4 regions of the Vibrio sp. 1069 genome follow, and region 3 is predicted to be linked to each of the others. Evidence: predicted binding sites of a transcription regulator. Region 3 holds the regulator's gene; each other region holds the start of a gene.
The links. The regulator CRP, encoded in region 3, controls carbon source genes, mostly activating them, when cyclic AMP is high. The targets are predictions, from matches to a motif close to TGTGANNNNNNTCACA.

Region 1: the regulator CRP is predicted to act here: its motif matches at 2,568-2,583, upstream of R7040_RS10210 (NupC/NupG family nucleoside CNT transporter).
Region 2: the regulator CRP is predicted to act here: its motif matches at 2,347-2,362, upstream of R7040_RS14225 (CTP synthase).
Region 4: the regulator CRP is predicted to act here: its motif matches at 2,111-2,126, upstream of cytR (DNA-binding transcriptional regulator CytR).

What each region holds. Positions count from the first base shown of each region.
Region 1 covers NZ_JAWOWP010000005.1:59,727-65,369, reverse strand. The annotation lists gene R7040_RS10220 (alpha-ketoglutarate-dependent dioxygenase AlkB family protein) at 1-75, shown strand, start outside; gene R7040_RS10215 (DUF3541 domain-containing protein) at 145-1,233, shown strand; gene R7040_RS10210 (NupC/NupG family nucleoside CNT transporter) at 1,288-2,496, opposite strand; tRNA gene R7040_RS10205 (tRNA-Leu) at 3,058-3,141, shown strand; gene R7040_RS10200 (DUF2913 family protein) at 3,174-3,785, shown strand; gene R7040_RS10195 (tryptophanase) at 3,864-5,264, opposite strand; gene R7040_RS10190 (NADH:ubiquinone reductase (Na(+)-transporting) subunit B) at 5,563-5,643, opposite strand, start outside.
Region 2 covers NZ_JAWOWP010000008.1:160,415-166,057, forward strand. The annotation lists gene eno (phosphopyruvate hydratase) at 1-543, opposite strand, end outside; gene R7040_RS14225 (CTP synthase) at 622-2,262, opposite strand; gene mazG (nucleoside triphosphate pyrophosphohydrolase) at 2,467-3,270, opposite strand; gene relA (GTP diphosphokinase) at 3,495-5,643, opposite strand, start outside.
Region 3 covers NZ_JAWOWP010000024.1:29,467-35,109, forward strand. The annotation lists gene astD (succinylglutamate-semialdehyde dehydrogenase) at 1-486, shown strand, start outside; gene R7040_RS22320 (DUF1338 domain-containing protein) at 735-1,526, shown strand; gene crp (cAMP-activated global transcriptional regulator CRP) at 1,663-2,295, opposite strand; gene R7040_RS22330 (phosphoribulokinase) at 2,536-3,405, opposite strand; gene R7040_RS22335 (YheU family protein) at 3,531-3,743, opposite strand; gene R7040_RS22340 (hydrolase) at 3,777-4,784, opposite strand; gene R7040_RS22345 (TIGR02444 family protein) at 4,872-5,360, opposite strand; gene R7040_RS22350 (ABC transporter ATP-binding protein) at 5,357-5,643, opposite strand, start outside.
Region 4 covers NZ_JAWOWP010000004.1:214,149-219,791, reverse strand. The annotation lists gene priA (primosomal protein N') at 1-2,076, shown strand, start outside; gene cytR (DNA-binding transcriptional regulator CytR) at 2,379-3,407, shown strand; gene ftsN (cell division protein FtsN) at 3,630-4,178, shown strand; gene hslV (ATP-dependent protease subunit HslV) at 4,294-4,845, shown strand; gene hslU (HslU--HslV peptidase ATPase subunit) at 4,869-5,643, shown strand, end outside.

The sequences.
Region 1 (5,643 bases), on a different contig from region 3:
CACTGCGTACCAAAAACCGCGAAAACCAAAGATGAACGTATCAACCTGACTTTTAGGCAAATTTTTAACTATTGACTCAGCTTTTACATTCTCAATTAATATTGATGGTAGGTTTAGGTTCAGGACTTCATAGGGAATGGATTTATGCGTATTAAACCTCTTAGCTTAGCGGTCTTACTCTCTTGCTCACTTACCTTTGCAGCTCAGGCATCACAGGAAGAGGTACCGCTTCTCGATAATACTCAATCAGCGCAGTTGATTCGTAGTACCTACGAACAGGAACTGTTCACTTTCCCGGCGTTTAAAGAGGGCCATTTTGGCTTACGCATGTACCGCCAAACATTAGATGAGAAATATCACTCTGCCATTTGGACCGACATGGCACAAGTAGCCAGCCGGTTAAACCAATTTGCTAATGAAGTTGTTGAACCAGAAGACATCATTCTCTATTCATCTCAAAGGCTGACCACGTATCAAGAGAAAGAAACCGAACGAGGGCAGCGACGCTATACCGTGACTAAACACCATCCTGAGTACCTTTATCTTGGTGTGGATTTGCTTGGCGCAATGGCAAGAGCAAACGAATATGGCCTACAACATAAACAAGACAAAACGCTGAGAAAAATTATTAGGCGCTACGATTTCTCGCGTTACGTTACGGACAAAGAGATGATAGAGGCATGGGCAGCTCAGCTTGCAAACCAAGTCTACTGGCTTCGTCAGTTAGGAGAGCAAGATGTGGTCGAGGAATTCACTCAAACCTTCCGTGACACCTACCCCGACGATAAAGATAAGATGCTTTCAGCTCAGCAGTATTGGAACAAACTCTATGGTATGACGCACATCATCTTTGCCGATTCACAGTATTATCAGGAGCGAGTAAGCGAGAAGAAACACCAATGGATTTATGATTACTTTCGCAACAATATCGACACTATCCTACTGCGCGCCAAAGAAGACGTGATTGCGGAAGTCGGCATTTCGTTTTTGTTAGCAGGCTTGGACCATGATCCGGTCGTAAAGAAAACCCGCCAAGCCATTCGTCACGCAATCAACGCAGAAAAAGGGATGATTCCGTCGGTCGACGGTAACTTTGATCTCAAGTACGGCGAACACCGTAACGTGCTAGCCATCATGCTGCTCGATTGGAAAGGGGTACATAAAGCGCCAACTTATCAAGAGCACCCAGAGGCTTTTAAATCGATACCTTACGGCTTAATGCCCAAGCCTTAGAAATAACAAAACCCGCCATTTAGGCGGGTTTTTAGTGTGTATCTTCAATCTAAATTAGAGAGAGATAAAAATGCCCGCTAAGCACGCACTCATCAGGTTAGCGAGTGTACCAGCAGCAACCGCTTTTAGGCCTAGACTTGCAACATCTTTGCGGCGCTCAGGTGCCATCACGCCGATAGAACCCAACTGAATCGCAATTGAGCCAATGTTCGCAAAACCACACAACGCAAAAGTGATAATAATTTGAGTATGCTCAGACAGTGTCGCTTTGTGCTGCACAAAATCGATAAACGCAACAAACTCATTCATCACCACTTTCTGACCAATGTATGAACCCGCAGCTAGGATTTCGTGGCTTGGCACACCAATCAACCATGCGAGAGGTGCAAACAAATAACCAAAAATCGCTTGTAGCGTTACGCCAGAGAAACCAAGTATCTCACCCAAGTTTTCTAGCCCCGTGTTCACCATCGCGATAACACTCACGAAAGCGATAAGCATGGTACCAACAGCAACAGCAACTTTCATACCGCCCATAGCACCGCTTGCTAGCGCATCAATTACGTTGCTTTCTTCTGATTTATCTAGCTCAATATTGTTGTAATCGCTTGGCGTTTGACGCTCAGGAACGATAATTTTTGCCATCATCAAACTACCTGGCGCTGCCATAAAGCTTGCCGCGATCAAGTATTTGAGGTCGACACCCAAACCAGCATAACCACCAAGCACACTGCCCGCCACTGAAGCCATACCACCAGCCATCACGGCAAACAGTTCAGAGCGAGTCATGTTAGAAAGAAATGGACGAATAAGAAGTGGTGACTCGCCTTGAGATAAGAAGATGTTCCCTGTTGCAACCAAAGACTCTGCTTTACTCGTACCCAAGAACTTCTGGATAGCGCCGCCAATAAATTGAATCACTTTTTGCATAATGCCCAAATAGTAAAGGGCGGAGATAAGAGCACTGAAGAAGATGATGATAGGAAGGACACGAATAGCGAAGATAAAGCCAGAAGAAGCGAGGTCACCAAAGAGGAATTTAATCCCTTCATCAGCAAAGCTGAGTAGCCCCGCGACCCCATTACTTAAACTCGCCAGCGCCGCTTGACCCAACGGGAAATAGAGCACCAAAGCAGCAAACCCCATTTGTAGCATCAAGGCGCGAGATACAGTTTTCCAATTAATGGAAGAACGACCCTCAGAAAGTAGGAAAGCACAACCTAGCAGTGCAACAATACCAAATAGACTAAATAGAACACTCATGAGCTGGACCTACTAAACGTTGAAAAAGAAAAAAGAGCCAAAGGAATTGGCAGAAGAAAGGGACAACGCAGCGAGTGATAACTCACTTTTAGATCCAGAATGTAGACAGAACGAATAGTTCGACATCTTATTTTTACCTTATACAAGCAATTGAACGTAGCTGGTCCGGTCCGTGGGGTCATTCACTGCTGGCGAGCATGTTGCTTGGCCTGCTCCATGTGACGGCTTGTATGGGTAAGGGTCCTGAACAACTAAACCCTAATTCCCGCTTAAACGGGACGCAAGTATAGCCAACAAAAAGAGATATTCATCACATTTATTTACGCAAACGTTCAAGCGTTCAAAATTTAGGCAAAAGTACTCTTTTGTCGTCATACTATTAATAAAAGTAAGGGCATAAGGATAGGCGTTGATGGTAAAAAACATAAAAGTGACCAATAAATATGCAATCAAACTCGAAAGAGCCAAAATTCGTCATTTTGCTCTCGCCAACAGGTGGATTTTGGTTATACAATTCGCGTTGCTTCTTTCGAGGCCTCTGAGTATTCAGAGCATCATGATGCCGAGATGGTGAAATTGGTAGACACGCTAGCATGAGGTGCTAGTGCCTTTGGTGTGAGGGTTCGAGTCCCTCTCTCGGCACCATTATCCTTCTTCCCTAATTTTGTTCGAGTGTAATGCAAAGTTCTAAGCAGGCAAGACAGTCTACAGATGCTAATCAACTTCTGAGTGAGCTTGCGGTTCACGCTTTATTACACCTGCACTTTAAAATTCACGCGTCCTCGCATGGCCTCTCCCTTAAAGAACGTAATGACTTACTTCAGAAATGGCTGAAACCAAAACTGAAGAGTAATCGCTATAAGCTGATTAAAAAGCCGTTAAAATCTTTGACTCAGCAGGCAAAAGGTGAGAACGGAAATCTGGAAGCATTACTCGAGCGCTGCGTCGGTGCAGACAAACCCAGCAACCCTCAACCCGATCTAGATAGCTACTTGCTGCTGATCAACGAGATTGAGAAGAAACTGGGGACTACCGTGTTATTATCTCGACCGGAAGACGTCGACTTATCTCACGACCAACACGGCTGTTTGCTGTGTGTGCTTTCTGAGAACTTAAATCAGCACTTCGATGATAATAACGCCCTAATCGCTCCTATTTCGATGCTGTTCCGCGGACCAATGAGTCAACGTTCACTTTTTCTTGGCAGCATTTACGCCAGTGGTACCTTCAATTATGAAGTGCAGTATCAAGACGACCAGTTCGTTCGCATCACATTAGAGTTGGCGTAAGTGTAACGCTAAGAAATAAACGAATCGAAAAAGGCCGCGAAACTCGCGGCCTTTTGCTTATCTAGATTTAAACTTGAGTTAATCGATCTCTTTAAATCGAGCAGTAAAGTGGCGCAGCACTGGTGGCTCGTACTCGAAAGTGAGCCCTTTTAACTCATGTGCACGATTTTTCAGTTCGATAATCGCATCCGCAATGTAATCCATATGATCGTTTGTGTAGACACGACGTGGAATGGTCAAACGCATCAACTCAAGCTCTGACACTTTTTGTTTACCCGTTTCCGGATCTCGACCAAGCAGCAACGATCCTATCTCTACTGCTCGAATACCCGCTTCCAAGTACAAAGCATTACACAATACCTGCGCAGGAAACTGATCCTCTGGAATATGTGGCAAAATCTTAGCGGCATCCACAAACACAGCATGACCACCCGTTGGGTATTGAATCGGAATACCGCCTTCACGTAAGCGCTCACCTAAGTATTGAACTTGGCTAATTCTATAGTGAAGAAAATCCTCATCCGCGGCTTCATACAAACCGCGAGCGAGCGCTTCCATATCACGCCCAGCCATGCCGCCGTATGTTACAAATCCTTCCATGGGTACGCAGCGCGTCTGCACCGCCTGGAACAACTCCTTATGATCACGAATACAACACATGCCACCAATGTTTACCATCGGGTCTTTCTTAGCTGACATGGTGAGCATATCACCGTACTGGTACATCTCACGGATGATTTCCAGAATCGATTTATTCTCGTAACCCGCTTCACGCTGCTTGATAAAGTAGGCGTTCTCACAGTAACGAGCCGAGTCAATCACCACTGGAATATCGTACTTGGTTGCAATCTCGTACACACTGCGCATGTTTTCCATCGACACAGGCTGACCACCGGAGCTATTACAAGTAATCGTGGTGATAATTGCACAAATGTTATGCGAACCGTGCGCTTCAATTGTTGCCACCAGCTTATCGATATCAAAATTGCCCTTCCAATCATAAGGCGTAGTGGTGTCGAATGCTTCTTCCGTTACCACGTTAATCGCTTTACCGCCATTGAGTTCAATGTGACCCGCTGTGGTATCAAAATGGTAGTTCGAGATAAATACTGGCGTTTCGCCACCACGCACCTGACGCATACGCTCAATCAAAGCTGGGAACAAAATTTGCTCGGCACCACGCCCTTGGTGTGCAGGCACGGTGAGCTTATAACCGAAGAAGTGCTCCACTGCATCACACAGGTTGTAGTAATTTCGACTCCCCGCATAGGATTCATCCCCCATCATGATACCAGCCCACTGATTATCACTCATGGCACCAGTGCCTGAGTCAGTCAGCAAATCGATATAAACATCATCACTACGAAGAAGAAATGGATTATAGCCCGCTTCTTTTAACGCGACTTCACGGTCTGCCAAAGTCGTCATTTTGATTGGCTCAACCATTTTGATACGGAAAGGTTCTGGAATACGTTTCATTGTTAATTTCCTTATACGCATTGCCCTACGCAGTTTCACGTAAGACTAAAAAACAAATAGATAGAATGCTTTTCAATGCGATTGCATTGAGGAAATCAACGAGAAGAGATTTTACTAAGAAGAGACAAGCAGTAGTCTAGGTTATACCAGAACGACAGCACCAAACGGCTATCGAGAATATCCTTTATTCTCATCGTCTTCGTCCTCCTGATAAAAATAAAAAGTCAGAAACCCCATGTCTCTGACCTTTTCAATATAGTGCAGTTTTCAATCAATTTTCAGTGAGGTCACCCTCATTTTAAGAAGGTCTCGCCCTTTTCATTCTGCGTTTGATATTACTTTCTTTGACTAGGTAATCGAAAAGTGGCGCGAATAAGTT
Region 2 (5,643 bases), on a different contig from region 3:
TTCTTTAAGAGTCTTAGCGCCAACTGGTTGGATCATGAACTCTTGGATGTCAACGTTGTTGTCTGCGTGCTCACCACCGTTGATGATGTTCATCATTGGTAGAGGCATAGAGAACTGACCTGCAGTGCCGTTTAGCTCAGCGATGTGCTCGTATAGAGGCATGCCTTTCGCAGCAGCAGCAGCTTTAGCGTTTGCTAGAGAAACAGCTAGGATAGCGTTAGCACCGAATTTAGATTTGTTTTCAGTGCCGTCTAGTTCGATCATTACTGCGTCGATTGCAGCTTGGTCTTTAGCGTCTTTGCCAACTAGAGCTTCAGCGATTGGGCCGTTTACAGCTTCAACTGCTTTAAGAACACCTTTACCTAGGAAACGTGCTTTGTCACCGTCACGTAGCTCAAGAGCTTCGCGAGAACCAGTAGATGCGCCAGATGGAGCTGCCGCCATACCTACGAAACCGCCTTCTAGGTGTACTTCAGCTTCTACAGTTGGGTTACCACGTGAGTCGATGATTTCACGACCTAGAACTTTAACGATCTTAGACATTAATGTTTCCTCTCGTTTCAAATATAAATGTCAATCTTAAAGGGCAGCAGCACAACCTTCGCCGCCGCCCGTATCCTTTTACTTCTCGAATTCGCCGCGTGCGTTTTGGCCCGCAGCCTTAACAAAACCTGCAAACAATGGATGTCCATCGCGAGGAGTCGAGGTGAATTCTGGGTGGAACTGAGCCGCTACAAACCATGGGTGAGCTGGGTTCTCAATCATTTCCACTAACTTCTTGTCCGCAGATAGACCTGATACTTTTAGGCCTGCTTTTTCGATTTGCGGACGAAGCACGTTATTCACTTCGTAACGGTGACGGTGACGTTCATGGATCGTCGCGCTACCGTACAGTTCACGAGCTTTAGTCCCTTTCTCTAGGTGACACAGCTGTGAACCAAGACGCATCGTACCGCCTAGGTCAGACTTTTCAGTACGCTCTTCTACGCTACCTGATTCGTCTACCCACTCTGTGATCAAACCTACCACAGGGTACTTAGTCTCTTTGTTAAATTCTGTTGAATGTGCACCTTCCATACCCGCAACGTTACGCGCGTATTCGATTAGTGCAACTTGCATACCCAAACAAATACCTAGGTAAGGCACGTTATTTTCACGTGCATATTGAGCCGCACGGATCTTGCCTTCAATACCACGATCGCCGAAGCCACCTGGTACTAGGATTGCGTCCAAACCTTCTAGAAGTTCAACGCCTTTTGTTTCGATATCTTGTGAGTCTACATACTTAATTGTGACGCTTAGGCGGTTTTTCAAGCCAGCGTGTTTAAGCGCTTCGTTCACAGATTTGTATGCATCTGGTAATTCAATGTATTTACCAACCATACCGATGGTTACTTCACCAGTAGGATTTGCTTCTTCGTAGATAACCTGTTCCCATTCAGAAAGGTCTGCTTCAGGAGCAGTAATACCAAAGCGAGCACACACAAGGTCATCTAGCCCTTGAGATTTAATCAACTGAGGGATCTTGTAGATAGAGTCTACATCCTTCATTGAAATTACTGCTTTTTCTGGAACATTACAGAACAGTGCGATTTTTTTACGCTCATTCGCAGGAATAACGCGATCGCTACGGCAAACTAGGATGTCTGGCTGAATACCGATAGATAGAAGTTCTTTTACAGAGTGTTGCGTCGGCTTAGTTTTCACTTCGCCCGCTGCCGCTAGGTAAGGAACAAGTGTTAGGTGCATGAACATTGCGCGCTCACGGCCTAGCTCAACAGCTAGCTGACGAATCGCTTCCATAAATGGTAGTGATTCGATATCACCAACAGTACCGCCAACTTCAACGATAGCCACATCATGGCCTTCAGAACCTGCAATAACGCGATCTTTGATTGCGTTAGTGATATGAGGGATAACTTGAATAGTTGCGCCTAGGTAGTCACCACGACGTTCTTTACGAAGTACGTCGGCATAAACACGACCTGCAGTGAAGTTGTTACGCTTGGTCATCTTGGTACGGATGAAACGCTCGTAGTGACCAAGGTCAAGGTCAGTCTCTGCGCCATCTTCTGTAACGAACACTTCACCGTGCTGAGTAGGGCTCATTGTGCCCGGGTCAACGTTGATGTAAGGGTCAAGCTTCATCATAGTCACTTTAAGACCACGAGCTTCTAGAATAGCCGCAAGAGATGCTGCTGCAATACCTTTACCTAGAGAGGATACAACCCCGCCAGTAACAAAAATGTAATTTGTCGTCATGTTTAACCTGAAATTGGTTGAATGAGGGAAATGGAGTGCTTCTGGACGGGAGATAAATATACCAGAAGCTCCTTACCGCCACAACGTGAAATCTATCACACCGTAATTTTTTATTTTTTGCTTCAAATCAAAGTGAGCAAAGACAACCCAAAGTCCGTTTCGTGTAACCAAACAAGCTGACCTTATATTATGTATTCTGCCAGTTTACCTCTGCCTCGATTCTTCTTGTTTTACTTCATCCCAAAAATGGTCAAGTTCTGATAAAGAACAATCTGTAAGTACTTTGCCTGACTGCTGGACCTTGCCTTCAACTTGTTTAAAACGTCGCGCAAACTTTACGTTTGCTTTTCCTAGCGCGACTTCTGGGTTTTTATCAAGGTGGCGAGCCAAATTGACAGTCGCAAATAGCAAATCACCGAGCTCCAACTCAACTTTCTCTTCATCGGGCTGAACTTGCAGTGCCTCTTCCATGACTTCGTCAATTTCTTCTCGTACTTTATCGACAACCGGGCCAAGTGAATCCCAATCAAACCCAAATTTTGCACATTTTTTCTGAATTTTTGTAGCACGAGAAAGTGCCGGTAAAGAGTTTGGTATTGAGTCTAGGATACTTTCTTCCGCTTTGCCTACTAGGGCTTTTTCTTTTGCTTTTTCCGCTTCCCAGTTCGCGTTAATTTCCTCGTCAGATTCAAACTCAACATCTGAAAAAACATGCGGGTGGCGACGAGTCAGTTTTTCGTTCACGGTTTCGACGACATCCGAAAAGTCGAACAGCTCTTGCTCTTTCGCTAGCTGACTGTAAAAAATCACCTGAAACAACAAATCCCCTAGCTCTTCTTTTAAATTGGGCCAATCTCGATTTTGAATCGCGTCCACCACCTCGTAGGTTTCTTCTATTGTATGCGGAACGATGGTGTCAAAGGTTTGTTTTAAGTCCCAAGGGCAACCGTTTTCGGGGTCACGCAGCTTCGCCATGATTTGTTCTAACTGTTCAATTGGATGACTCATTTTTTGTTCCTTTAAACCTTTCTATTAAAGAAAAAGGTGAGCAGCCAAAACCACTCACCTTCTACATTATATTTTCTCAGCAGCTTTCACTAAGTAATTGTTACTTTGACAAGGCAACAAATTTTCGCGACTCCTGAGCATAGCTCGCCTATGTGATGAGCCTGGGCCGGCACTCCGGAGTGAGCGCAGGCAACAACGCTACAACGATAACTATGACGAGAGTTTTAGCCGAGGCGTTTCACCGTCATGACATCCTTGATCTGTTCCACACGTTTCGAAACCCGCGAAAGCACCTCAATATTGGTGACTTCTAGGTCAAAGTCCATGATGGCAAGTTGACGTCTGTAGTCGACTCGGTTCTTCATACTGGTCACTTTGATCTTTTCGTTGGCGAACAGTGTCGTAATGTCTTTGAGTAGACCACCTCGCTCCATCGCTTCAACACGCACGGTGAGGATGTATGACCCCACAAAGCCGCTGCCCCAGACTGTATCGATGATGCGCTCTGGCGCATGATGGCGCAGTTCTTCTAGCTGTTCACAGTCACTACGGTGTACTGAAATCCCACGACCTTGCGTTATGTAACCAGAGATATCGTCACCTGGAATTGGCTGACAGCAACGTGCTAGATGTGTCATTAGGTTATCGACGCCTTCTACTACAACTGCGTCTTTTTTCGGTCGGCTTTGCGCGGGTGATTTATGCTCAGCTTCTTGCAGTTTTTCCAGTGCTTGCTGATCTTCTTCCTCTGCCGTTGGCTTGTTAACTAACGCGTTGATATGGTTAATTATTTGGTTGATACGCAAATCACCGCTACCTACACCAACATACAATTCATCTGGTGTTTTGACGTTAAACCGCTTGAGGGCGTAATGCTCTGCATCTTTTAACGTTGCGCCAATTTTGGCTAACTCATGCTCAAGGATTTCACGACCTGCTTCAAGGTTCTTCTCACGGCTTTGTTTTCGGAACCAGGCGTTAATTTTGGCACGCGCACGACCAGAATGAACGAAGCCTAATGATGGGTTTAACCAGTCACGTGATGGGTTAGGTTCTTTCTGAGTGATAATCTCGACTTGGTCACCCATATGTAATTTATGCGTGAACGGCACAATACGACCTCCGACTTTGGCACCGATACAACGGTGTCCCACTTCGGAGTGAATGTGATAGGCAAAATCTAGCGGCGTTGCCCCCATTGGCAAATCGACAACATCACCACGTGGTGTAAAGGCATAAACACGGTCATCAAAGACTTGGCTACGCAGCTCATCGAGCATTTCGCCAGAGTCAGACATTTCTTCTTGCCAATCCAATAGCTTACGCAGCCACGTGATCTTCTCATCATAACCGCTTCGGCTGCTTGCCCCTTCTTTATATTTCCAGTGCGCTGCAACCCCCAGTTCCGACTCTTCATGCATTTGCTTGGTACGAATCTGGATCTCGATGGTTTTGCCTTCTGGCCCTAGAATTACTGTATGGATCGATTGATAACCGTTTGGTTTAGGGTTAGCAACGTAGTCATCAAACTCGCTCGGTAGGTGCTTGTATTTGGTGTGAACTACGCCTAAAGCCGCGTAACAATCTTGCAGTTTGTCTGCGATGATACGCACTGCTCGCACATCAAACAGCTCATCAAAGGCCAAACTCTTTTTCTGCATTTTTCGCCAAATGCTGTAGATGTGCTTAGGTCGACCACTCACTTCGGCATTGATGCCCGACACTTCCATTTCGTGCGTGAGGTCTTCAACAAAGTCTTTGATGTACTGTTCACGAACAATGCGTCGCTCAGAAAGCTGTTTGGCAATTTGTTTGTAAGTTTCCGGTTGTTGGTAGCGGAAAGCGTAATCTTCAATTTCCCATTTCAGCTGACCGATGCCTAATCGGTTTGCTAGCGGCGCATAGATGTTGGCACACTCTTTTGCCGCCGCACGTCGAACTTCATCTGGCGCTTTTTTAACTTCAATAAGATTACAAATTCGTTCCGCGAGCTTGATAACTACGCAGCGGAAGTCATCCACCATGGCAAGCAGCATACGGCGTACGTTATCTACCTGAGATGACGCTGCACTGCCTTCCATGTTGACGTTGAGTTGGCCAATAGCAGCCATTTCTTCAACGCCGTCGATTAATTTTATGATTTCTTTGCTGTATTTCTCTTCCAGAATTTCTCTGTTAAAAGCACCACTTGAAACCAAAGGAAACAGTTGAGCAGCCACTAAAGTGGCTTGATCCATAGACAAGGTGATCAAAATTTCGATCATTTCTCGTCCACGCCACAACAACAGCTCCGCTTGCTCGTTATCAGCTAATACCGTCTGGCAATCTCGATATACTTCGATTAAGCGTGAGGCTGTGTTTTTCTCTTGTCCT
Region 3 (5,643 bases):
GTCGCGGCAGCCAAGTTTATTCTTGATGCACAAGCTAATCTACAGTCTCTTGGCGGTGAAAGCTTGATTGAAGCGAAAGCAGGAGAGGCGGCGTTTGTTTCTCCAGGCATCATTGATGTAACGAACATTGCTGAGTTACCAGATGAAGAGTACTTCGGCCCACTTCTGCAAGTGGTGCGCTACGAAGGATTAGACAAAGCCGTGGCGCTAGCAAACGATACGCGCTTTGGCTTATCTGCTGGTTTGGTTTCAACCGACGACCAAGAATGGGAATACTTCGTTGACCACATTCGTGCAGGAATCGTGAACCGTAACCGCCAGCTTACTGGGGCAAGCGGTGATGCGCCATTTGGTGGTCCGGGGGCGTCGGGTAACTTGCGCCCAAGCGCTTACTACGCAGCAGATTACTGTGCGTACCCAATGGCATCAATGGAAGGTCAAGAAACTGTCTTGCCTGCAACATTGAGTCCAGGTGTAGCGCTATAAGTTTTAATAATAGAGTCGCAACTATGCATTGCGGCTCACCTTGCCGGCGCATCATTTAGGTATGGGTTGTAGTGATCGTTGGCAGAACACGAAAAGTGAGCAAAGACTCGGAAAAGCGTGTTGACTGACTGGCATTTACCGTCACAGGTTGATGGTTGCTCGTTCATTATTCTGGACAACTTTTGTTGTGAACGAGCAGCCAACTTCCGCTTACCTTTAAACTCTACATCTCGTAACAAGGAGTCGTTATGACGCCCGATGTGTTATTTGAATCGCTATGGCAAGATTACATTCAACGTCTTTGCCCTTCGGCGGCTAAAGTGCATCAGCTGCTTCAAGAAGATGAGCCTCTGATTAATGATCATATAGCTTTACGTACCTTCAATATCGCGCCTCTTGGTATTGAAACTCTAGCTAAGCCATTTGTAGCTATTGGTTACAAGGCGTGTGGTGATTACATTTTCGAAAGCAAAAAGCTGGTTGCTAAGCACTATGAGCACCCAGATCCGAAGCAACCTAAAGTATTTATTAGTGAGCTAAAAGTTGAAGAGTGCTCGCCTGAGCTACAAGAGATTGTGAAAAATTTGGTGGCACAAATCGATGCTGACAAGCTGAAAGATAGCGCATTCTTACATGGTGGACGCTTGTGGGATTTAAGCTTTGCTGATTACCAAACGTTGGCTAAAGAAAGTGAGTACGCATCTTGGCTTGCGGCGCATGGTTACGGAGCAAACCACTTCACGGTGAGCGTTAACCAGCTCAATGAATATGAAGAAGTGAAGCAGGTAAACGATCATCTGCGTACCGCTGGGTTTACCATTAATGAAAATGGTGGTGAAGTGAAGGGCACTCCTGAGGTGTTGCTAGAGCAGTCATCGACCATGGCAGATAAAGTAGCGGTTCGTTTTAGCGAAGGCACTGAAATTATCCCTGGCGGGTTTTATGAATTTGCTAAGCGCTATCCGATGGAAAATGGTGATTTGTACCCAGGTTTCGTGGCCGCTTCAGCTGACAAAATCTTTGAAAGTACGAATGGCTAAGTTTTAGGGTTAACCTGTTAAGCTTACTCATTAGTGTTCGCTGCACCCTATCTCATTTGGTCATGAGTAAATAAAAAGCCACCAATGTTGCCATTGGTGGCTTTTATAATTTTGTTCGTGTCACTCTAGTTCGAGATTAACGAGTACCGTAAACCACGATGGTTTTACCGTGAGCAGAGATTAGGTTCTGCTCTTCTAGCATCTTCAAGATACGACCTACTGTCTCACGAGAACAGCCAACAATTTGACCGATTTCTTGACGAGTGATCTTGATTTGCATGCCGTCTGGGTGAGTCATTGCGTCTGGTTGTTTTGCAAGGTTCAGAAGCGTCTGAGCGATACGACCAGTTACGTCTAGGAACGCCAGGTCACCCACTTTTTGGCTAGTTACTTGAAGACGACGAGCCATCTGCGCAGAAAGACGCATTAGGATGTCTGGGTTTACTTGGATAAGCTGACGGAACTTCTTGAAAGAAATTTCAGCAACTTCACAAGGAGATTTAGCACGAACCCAAGCTGTGCGCTCTTGGTCTTCCTCGAATAGACCAAGTTCACCAATAAAGTCTCCTTGGTTTAGGTAAGAAAGGATCATCTCCTTACCTTCTTCGTCTTTGATAAGAACCGCAACAGAACCTTTAACGATGTAGTACAAAGTTTCTGCCTTTTCGCCCGCGTGAATTAGCGTGCTCTTTGAAGGGTACTTATGAATATGACAGTGTGAAAGAAACCACTCTAATGTTGGGTCGGTTTGAGGTTTACCTAGAACCATAATATCTCACTTCCTCTGCAGGGTACGCTTGCGCTATCCATATTTTAGCTAAGCCTGAATTAGGCCTACTAGAATAAGAGCACTTTTTATATGCTGCAAGCTCTCTTGTGTTTCGGTAAGAAATAGTATCCTTTTTCGAAAACGATTTCTTGATTTTAATCGTGCCATGATTGAGATTTTGTAAGCAAAACTGTGCACATGATCACGGTATGAAAAGTAAACATCTTCGCAGGCAGGTTTTTAGCCAATTTTCCCTGTTTCGATGAGCTGTTGTAGGATAGGCCGAACTATGAGCTCCATTGCAAAGCTCATCTTACCGCCGGGTACGACAATCGTGTTGTGGCGTGACATGAATGAGCCATCAATCATGGCCAGCAGATATGGGAAGTCGACATTCTTGATACCGCGTAGGCGAATCACCACAAAACTCTCATCCAAACTAGGGATGCCTTTTGCATTAAGTGGGTTGGAAGTATCAACGGTCGGTACGCGCTGGAAGTTGATGTGAGTACGAGAAAACTGCGGAGTGATATAGTTGAGGTAATCGTCCATGGATCGCACGATTGAGTCCATTACCGCTTCACGCGAATGGCCGCGATCGCGAGTGTCACGTACGAATTTTTGGATCCACTCTAAGTTCACAATCGGCACCATGCCAATTAAGAAATCCACATGTTGAGCAACATTAACATCGCCATCGACCACGCCACCATGTAACCCTTCATAAAACAGCACGTCGCTGTTTTCGGGTAAGTCTTGCCACGGTGTAAACGTGCCTGGCATTTGATTGTAGGGAACCGCTTCGTCAAACGTGTGCAGATAACGGCGCACGCTGCCAGTGCCGTCATGCCCGAACTTACGGAAAAACTCTTCTAATCCCGGGAAGTCATTAGCTTGTGGGCCAAAGTAGCTAATGTGTCGACCTTGCTCGCGGGCTTTGCGGATTTCGATGTCCATCTCTGGGCGAGTAAAGCGATGGAAGCTATCGCCTTCAACCCATGCGGGTTTAACGTTCATCATATTGAACATTTTACGGAAGGCTTCAGATGTAGTGGTCGTGCCGGCACCGGACGAACCAGTAACCGCAATAATTGGGTGTTTAGCTGACATGACAAACCTTGTCGAAAATTACTTACCTGTAATGTGCAGTAGAGTTACTACTGCACGGTCGATATCCCACTATAGCACGTAACAATACCTTGTCATCGAGTGGGATACGGTAAAATGTGAAGGGTCTAAAATTTTGTTTTATGTTGAATATCGACGGTTTCGTGTAGCTCAGAGAACACGATAACCGCTTCACCTTTTTCCAATTGAGCTTTGACTTGATCAATTTTGTCTTGCAAAGAAACCTCGACGGTTCCGTAATCCGTTCCTTCGCGTAAGACGAATTCACGAATTAAGTTTTCCAATGTTTCCGGCGCAATGTCTTGCCATGGAATGATCATAAATACCTCTAACTTTTATGATGAGCGGCTAGTTTACTGCGTTCGTTGCTTGGATACAGCAGAAAGGTAATCTGCGGCGATACTTTCGTAATACGCGGGCAGCGCTTCCTCCAACCAAAACTTAGGTTTTAACGCCGTTCCTGTCAGGAAGCCAACATGGCCACCGTGTTCAAAGAGACGGTAATCAATGTTATCTGGCAGAACAAACTTCGGGATCACATCGTCGGTCATGAACGGATCGTCTTTGGCATGGATGATCAGTGTGGGTAGCGTGATTTGCTGTAGTTTACTTAAGCCAGAGCATTGGTCGTAATAATCTTGTGCGTCTTTGAAGCCATGCAATGGTGCGGTAATCAAATCATCGAATTCATACAATCGTGTGACACGTTTTATTGAGTTGTAGGACAGCGCAAGCTCGCCATGCAGTAGATGATGCTTTTGTAACGCGTTACGTTTCAGTGAAGAAAGCAGATAACGGCGATACACTTTTGAAAAGCCTTGTTCTATACGGTTTGCACACGCCGCTAGGTCTAAAGGCGCTGAGATAATAGTCGCTGCATTCAAAATAGGGTGGTCTTTATATTGGGCTAAATAATTCGCCAACATGTTACCGCCAAGAGAAATACCAACTGCAACTTTGGGATTATCAGGAAAACGTTGTTCAAGGTGCTCTAGGAAGTAACGAGCATCCGTCACTTCACCCGAGTGGTAAGCTCGTGCTTTTTTGTTTGGTTTACCGCTGCAGCCACGAAAATGCATCATCACCGACAGCCATCCAGATTGAGCAAATGCATTCATTAACCCATTGGCATAAGGGCTATAGAAGCACCCCTCTAATCCATGAAATAAAACAAAAATCGGCTTTTTTTGTGCAGGCTCTTGGGTTGGGTTCTCGCTCCACGCGAGATCGAGAAAGTCGCCATCGGATGTATCGAGGGTTTGCCAAATCGGCGTAAATAACGCTTTTTTGCGAATAAAACGCGGCAAAAGTGTTTGGAGATGCGGGTTTTTGATCCCGGCGGCTGCGAAAAATTGTGTCATACCTAACTGCTCTTATGCGGTCCTTCGGTGTCCGTTGAAGAACTTATTAATATAATCCTTTATAAAGATTATAGGTATTCTACAGATTTATGGGCGTTTTGGTGGTTGAATGTTTGGCACCGGAATAGCAAAGGCTTGCTGCAAATGCTCCCCACCGAGTTGACGACAGTATCTCAACGTCAGTGGGTCACCATCATTTTTGAGTAGTGTAAGTGAGTTAATGCAGTCCACCAAATCCGCTTGTTGCTGCTTTTCTAGTTGCAGCTCAAACTGCAAGGTCTCACGATACAAAGCGTCATTGACTTGAGACTTAAGGTGGCGACGAAGGTCGCGAAAGGAGTGAAGTAAAGTTTCGCTTCTACCTAGACAGTCTTGCACCAAGGGCCAGTCTTTTTCTTGGAAAATGAGTTGCTGCTCATCGAGCCATCTGAGCAGCAGGAGTAGGTTCACGTTACCGTGGTAGTTGTTCTGTAATGATAAACACGCCTCTTTCACTTCTCGCACACCATAAAATTGCAGACTAAACTGCCAAAGGTGTTCTAGGGTGAGTGTGTATTCAGCGTGTTGATTACTCATTGATTAAACTCTAGCTCCATCTGCTCCAACGTTTCTTGAGCAGACATCCATTCCATTTCAATTTCTTCGAGCTCAGCTTTACTGGAAGCTTGAAGTGCCAGCACTTGGTTAAGTTTAGCTTTATTTTCGGCCGCATACAGTGAGTTGTCCGCCAATTGTTCTTCAGCTTCGGCCAGTGCAGCACCTAACTTATCCATTTTATTTTCTAGTTGTGTCAGCGTTTTGCGAATTGGCGCTGTCTGTTTTCGAAACTCTGCATCGCGACGTTTTTGCTCTTTCTTCG
Region 4 (5,643 bases), on a different contig from region 3:
GTTGGCATCGTCACCGCGATGGTTAATCACTCGGACTTTCCCAAAGATCAACTCAAGCCAATCAAAGCAGTTCTTGATTCTCAGCCGATATGGTCTGAAAAGCTTTATTCGTTGCTGACTTGGTGCAGCCAGTTCTACCAATACCCACTTGGAGATACGCTACACAATGCGATGCCAGCAGCTCTACGTAAAGGAAAGCCTGCAGATTTTGCGACGCTACAAGAGTGGCAAATTACCGAATCCGGTAAAGACAAGCTGATGCAAGGGCTTGATCGTCGAGCGGTCAAACAACAGAAGGTCTTGCAAATGTTGGTTAACGGCGCTTTGCCTCACCAGGAATTTGTCGACCAAGAGATAGCCTCAACAGTACTAAAGTCTTTAGAAGAGAAAGGCTGGATTGAACGTATCGAGAAGAAGCCTGCAATCATCCAGTGGGGACAGCACGTTGAATGCGACGTCGAGAAGCCAAAGCTCAACCACGAACAAGCGCTGGCTATTGCGAGTGTAAATAGCCAAACAGGTTTTGCTTGCTATTTATTAGAGGGAGTAACTGGCTCTGGTAAAACAGAAGTTTACTTAAACCTTATCAAGCCAGTTTTAGAGCAAGGGAAACAAGCATTAGTTTTAGTACCTGAGATCGGTCTAACGCCCCAAACCATCAACCGCTTTAAACGCCGTTTTAATGTGCCAGTTGACGTCATCCACTCCGGGTTAAACGAGACGGAGCGTCTGAATGCGTGGCTTTCTGCACGCGACAAAGCGGCCGGAATCATTATCGGCACACGCTCTGCCCTACTCACTCCCTTTGCGGATCTGGGCATCATTATTGTCGATGAAGAACACGACTCCTCATATAAGCAACAAGACAGCTTGCGCTACCACGCTCGTGATGTCGCGGTCATGCGTGCGCACAAGGAGCAAGTGCCTATTGTTCTGGGCTCAGCCACACCTGCACTGGAGACATTGCACAATGCCTTGTCAGGCAAGTATCACCATTTAACACTAACCCAACGAGCTGGCTCTGCCGTACCAACCACCAATAAAGTGTTAGATGTAAAAGGTCAGTATTTAGAAAGTGGCTTATCTGCCCAACTGATTGCCGAAATGCGCAAGCATTTAAAAGCTGGCAATCAAGTAATGTTGTTTCTTAACCGCCGAGGCTTTTCGCCCGCTTTGATGTGCCATGAATGCGGTTGGATTGCAGAATGTAAACGCTGTGATGCGTACTATACGTTCCACCATTACAGCAACGAAATACGCTGCCATCACTGCGGCTCACAACAACCGGTAATTCATCAGTGTCAGGGGTGTGGTTCAACTCAACTGGTTACCGTCGGCGTAGGAACGGAACAACTCGAACAACAATTGGCTCAGTTATTTCCAGAATACAACGCTATTCGCATCGACAGAGACAGCACACGTCGCAAAGGTAGTTTGGAAGATGCCCTTGAATCAATTCGTAAAGGTGAACATCAAATTCTGATTGGCACCCAAATGCTGGCTAAGGGGCACCATTTTCCAAATGTAACGCTCGTTGCTCTTTTGGATGTTGATGGCTCTCTCTATAGTAGCGACTTCCGCGCTTCCGAGAGACTAGCGCAGTTGTTTATTCAAGTCGCAGGTCGTGCCGGCCGCGCAAGTAAACCTGGCGAGGTTATCCTACAAACCCACCATCCTGAGCACAGCTTGCTGCAGGCCCTGCTTCAAAAAGACTATCGCCACTTTGCTATGACTGCTCTGGAAGAACGCAAACTGGCTCAGCTTCCGCCTTATAGTTTCTTGACTCTGTTCAAAGCAGAGGCAAACCAAAGTGAGGTAGTTGAAGACTTCCTGCGTCAGGTTCGTTTTACGTTAGAGTCACACCCTCTGTTCGATGGTTCTTGTATGGTATTAGGCCCAACTCCTTCACCTTTGGCTAAGCGGGCTGGTAAATACCGCTGGCAACTATTACTACAAACTCAACATCGTTCATTGATGCAAAAGTTATTAACCAGTGCCAAACCTGCTATTGAGTTGTTGCCAAATGCTAAGAAAGTACGCTGGAATTTAGACATAGAACCACAAGATCTCAGCTAGCAAACGTTTAACTATGTAATGAATTACCATTTAATGTGACCAAAATCACACCGAGATTGCAATTTTTGTTAAACAGACCGTAACTTTCACTTTAGAAATGAATAGACTATCCAAATTAGAAAAGTCTAAAGTGACTTGTTTGCACAGGCTTAAATTAAAACAATGACTATTCCCATAAATTGATATCGCGGTGAAGAATCCATTTTCCCACTCGTTAACACGAACTGAGCGAAGAGCAAACACAGCTCTAACTCGGTTGATTACTCTGATTTCAAACCGGAATAACGTCACCTTGGCAAAAAATAAATGAGAGGTTAAAAACTATGGCGACAATGAAGGATGTTGCCCAGCTTGCGGGAGTGTCTACGGCTACGGTATCTCGAGCCTTAATGAATCCAGAGAAGGTCTCTTCTTCTACAAGAAAGAGAGTAGAAGAAGCCGTACTTGAAGCGGGTTATTCTCCAAACTCATTAGCGCGTAACTTACGTAGAAACGAATCAAAAACCATTGTTACTATCGTTCCCGACATCTGTGATCCTTATTTTTCTGAAATTATTCGCGGTATTGAAGATGCAGCCATGGAACATGGCTATCTAGTCCTTCTGGGCGATAGCGGACAACAGAAGAAACGCGAAAGCTCTTTCGTTAATCTCGTATTTACTAAGCAGGCAGATGGAATGCTACTGCTTGGTACAGATCTACCATTCGATGTCAGTAAGCCAGAACAAAAGAACTTACCTCCGATGGTAATGGCGTGTGAATTTGCGCCTGAACTCGAGCTTCCGACAGTACATATTGACAACCTGACCTCAGCATTTGAAGCGGTGAATTACCTGACCCAATTAGGTCATAAAAGCATTGCTCAAATCTCTGGACCAGATACAGCAATATTGTGTCAGTTCCGCCAACAAGGCTACCAACAAGCCCTGCGCCGTGCCGGCATCAATAAAGATCCACAATATAGTGTCATTACTGAATTCTCTTTTGATGGCGGAGCAAAAGCCGTTCGTAAACTGCTCGAATTGCCAGAGCCACCAACGGCTATTTTCTGTCACTGTGACACAATGGCCATCGGCGCAATTCAAGAAGCGAAAAAGCTTGGCTTACGAGTCCCGCAAGATCTCTCTGTTGTGGGCTTTGATGACATTAACTTCGCTCAGTACTGCGATCCACCGTTGACCACTATCTCTCAGCCTCGCTATGAGATTGGTCGACAAGCAATGCTAATGATGCTCGAGATGTTAAAAGGCCACGACGTGCATTCAGGCTCGCGTCTGCTTGAAACTAATCTCGTCATTCGCGGAAGTGCAGCGCCACCACAGCGCCCTTAACCTAAAGATTAGTATTCATCCCTAAAGCGGTGCTAAGGCGCCGCTTTTTATTTACCCTCCTGCTTTTTGTGTATCCCTGAATAAATATAAGCGAGAACTGAAACACACCCCTATACTCGGGCGTTGTCGCGCTTTAGCTATCAAGATTCTATCAATAGGGTGTTTTCTCAACTCGTTCTGGATTAACATATTTGCAAGAATCCTTGATGACCAGAAATAACCGTGGCAAATAGAGATTATGTAAGACGGGGGCGAGGCGCCCCAAAAAAGTCGACAAAAAAACAGCCGCCGATAAGAAAAAAGCCTTGGCGTAGTGGTCTGCTCGCTATCTTGCTAGTGGGTAGTTTTGGCTATGGTCTTTACCTTTTGAGTAGCGATCCAGAACCTAAACAGCCTGTAGTGAAACAGCCAACAACCACTGTAAGTAAACCAAAACCGAAAAAAGATTTGCCGCCACCACCAGAAGAAAAATGGGAATATGTTGAGTCACTACCGAAACGTGAAGTTGAAGTTGTGGCCAAAGAAATTGAAGTTTCTAAAATTCCTTACATCATGCAGTGTGGCGCGTACAAAACCCAGGCACAAGCAGAAGAGCGCAAGCTTGCAATCGCATTCCAAGGGATGTCGAGCAAGATTCGTAAGAAAGAAGGCAGTTCATGGTATCGCGTGGTACTAGGTCCGTATAAGTTCAAACGTGATGCAGAACGTGACCGTCATAAACTGCAACGCGCGAAAATCGAGCCGTGCGCGATTTGGAAAGAAAATCTTTAAACTCAGGCCCTAGGAGCTAAGATCCTAGGGCCTTTCTTTTTGCCCCCTTGAATCCCCATTTCTCCTCCCCCATATACTGAATTAAATCCAAAGAGAAATAATCAAGAGGTCGACTGTGACTACCATTGTATCTGTACGTCGAAATAATAAAGTCGTCATCGCGGGTGATGGCCAAGTATCTCTAGGCAATACCGTAATGAAAGGTAATGCGCGCAAAGTTCGCCGCCTATACAACAACCAAGTACTAGCGGGCTTTGCCGGCGGTACTGCGGATGCCTTCACCCTTTTTGAGCGCTTCGAAAGCAAACTGCAAATGCACCAAGGTCACCTAACCAAAGCAGCAGTTGAGCTAGCCAAAGACTGGCGTAGCGATCGTGCTCTGCGCAAGCTCGAAGCCTTACTTGCCGTTGCCGACGAAACCGCATCGTTAATCATTACCGGTAATGGTGATGTCGTACAGCCAGAACACGACCTGATTGCGATTGGCTCTGGTGGTGCTTACGCACAAGCAGCAGCAACCGCCCTACTAGAAAACACAGATCTAGATGCTCGTGAGATCGCGGAAAAAGCTCTCAATATCGCGGGTGATATTTGTGTCTTCACTAACCATCACCACACGGTAGAAGAGCTAGACTCAACAGTAGAGCCTGAAAAACCAACCGCGTAATCGTAACGAAGTAAGGAAAGAATATGTCTGAAATGACGCCTCGCGAAATCGTTCATGAATTGAACCGCCACATTATCGGTCAAGAAAAAGCCAAGCGTTCGGTTGCGATTGCACTTCGTAACCGCTGGCGCCGCATGCAGCTTGAAGAAAACTTGCGTGCCGAAGTGACGCCCAAAAACATCTTGATGATTGGTCCTACTGGTGTTGGTAAGACCGAAATCGCACGACGCCTCGCAAAACTGGCAAATGCCCCTTTCATCAAAGTTGAAGCGACAAAATTCACCGAAGTGGGTTACGTTGGTAAAGAAGTTGAAACCATCATCCGTGATCTAACAGATGTCGCGGTAAAAATGACGCATCAACAAGCGATGGAAAAAGTGAAGTTCCGCGCAGAAGAGCAAGCGGAAGAACGTATTCTTGATGCGCTACTGCCACCGGCACGTGATAGCTGGGGTCAAGCAGAGCAAACGGAAGAGTCTTCTAACACTCGCCAGATCTTCCGTAAGAAACTGCGTGAGGGCCAACTAGACGATAAAGAAATTGAACTCGACGTAGCCGCACCACAAATGGGCGTAGAGATCATGGCGCCTCCTGGTATGGAAGAGATGACTAACCAGCTGCAAGGCATGTTCCAAAACCTCGCTGGCGACACAAAGAAAAAACGTAAGCTGAAAATCAAAGACGCAATGAAAGCGTTAGCGGAAGAAGAAGCGGCGAAACTGGTAAACCAAGAAGAGCTAAAAGAAGCAGCGATTTTCAACGTTGAAAACAACGGCATCGTATTTATCGATGAGATCG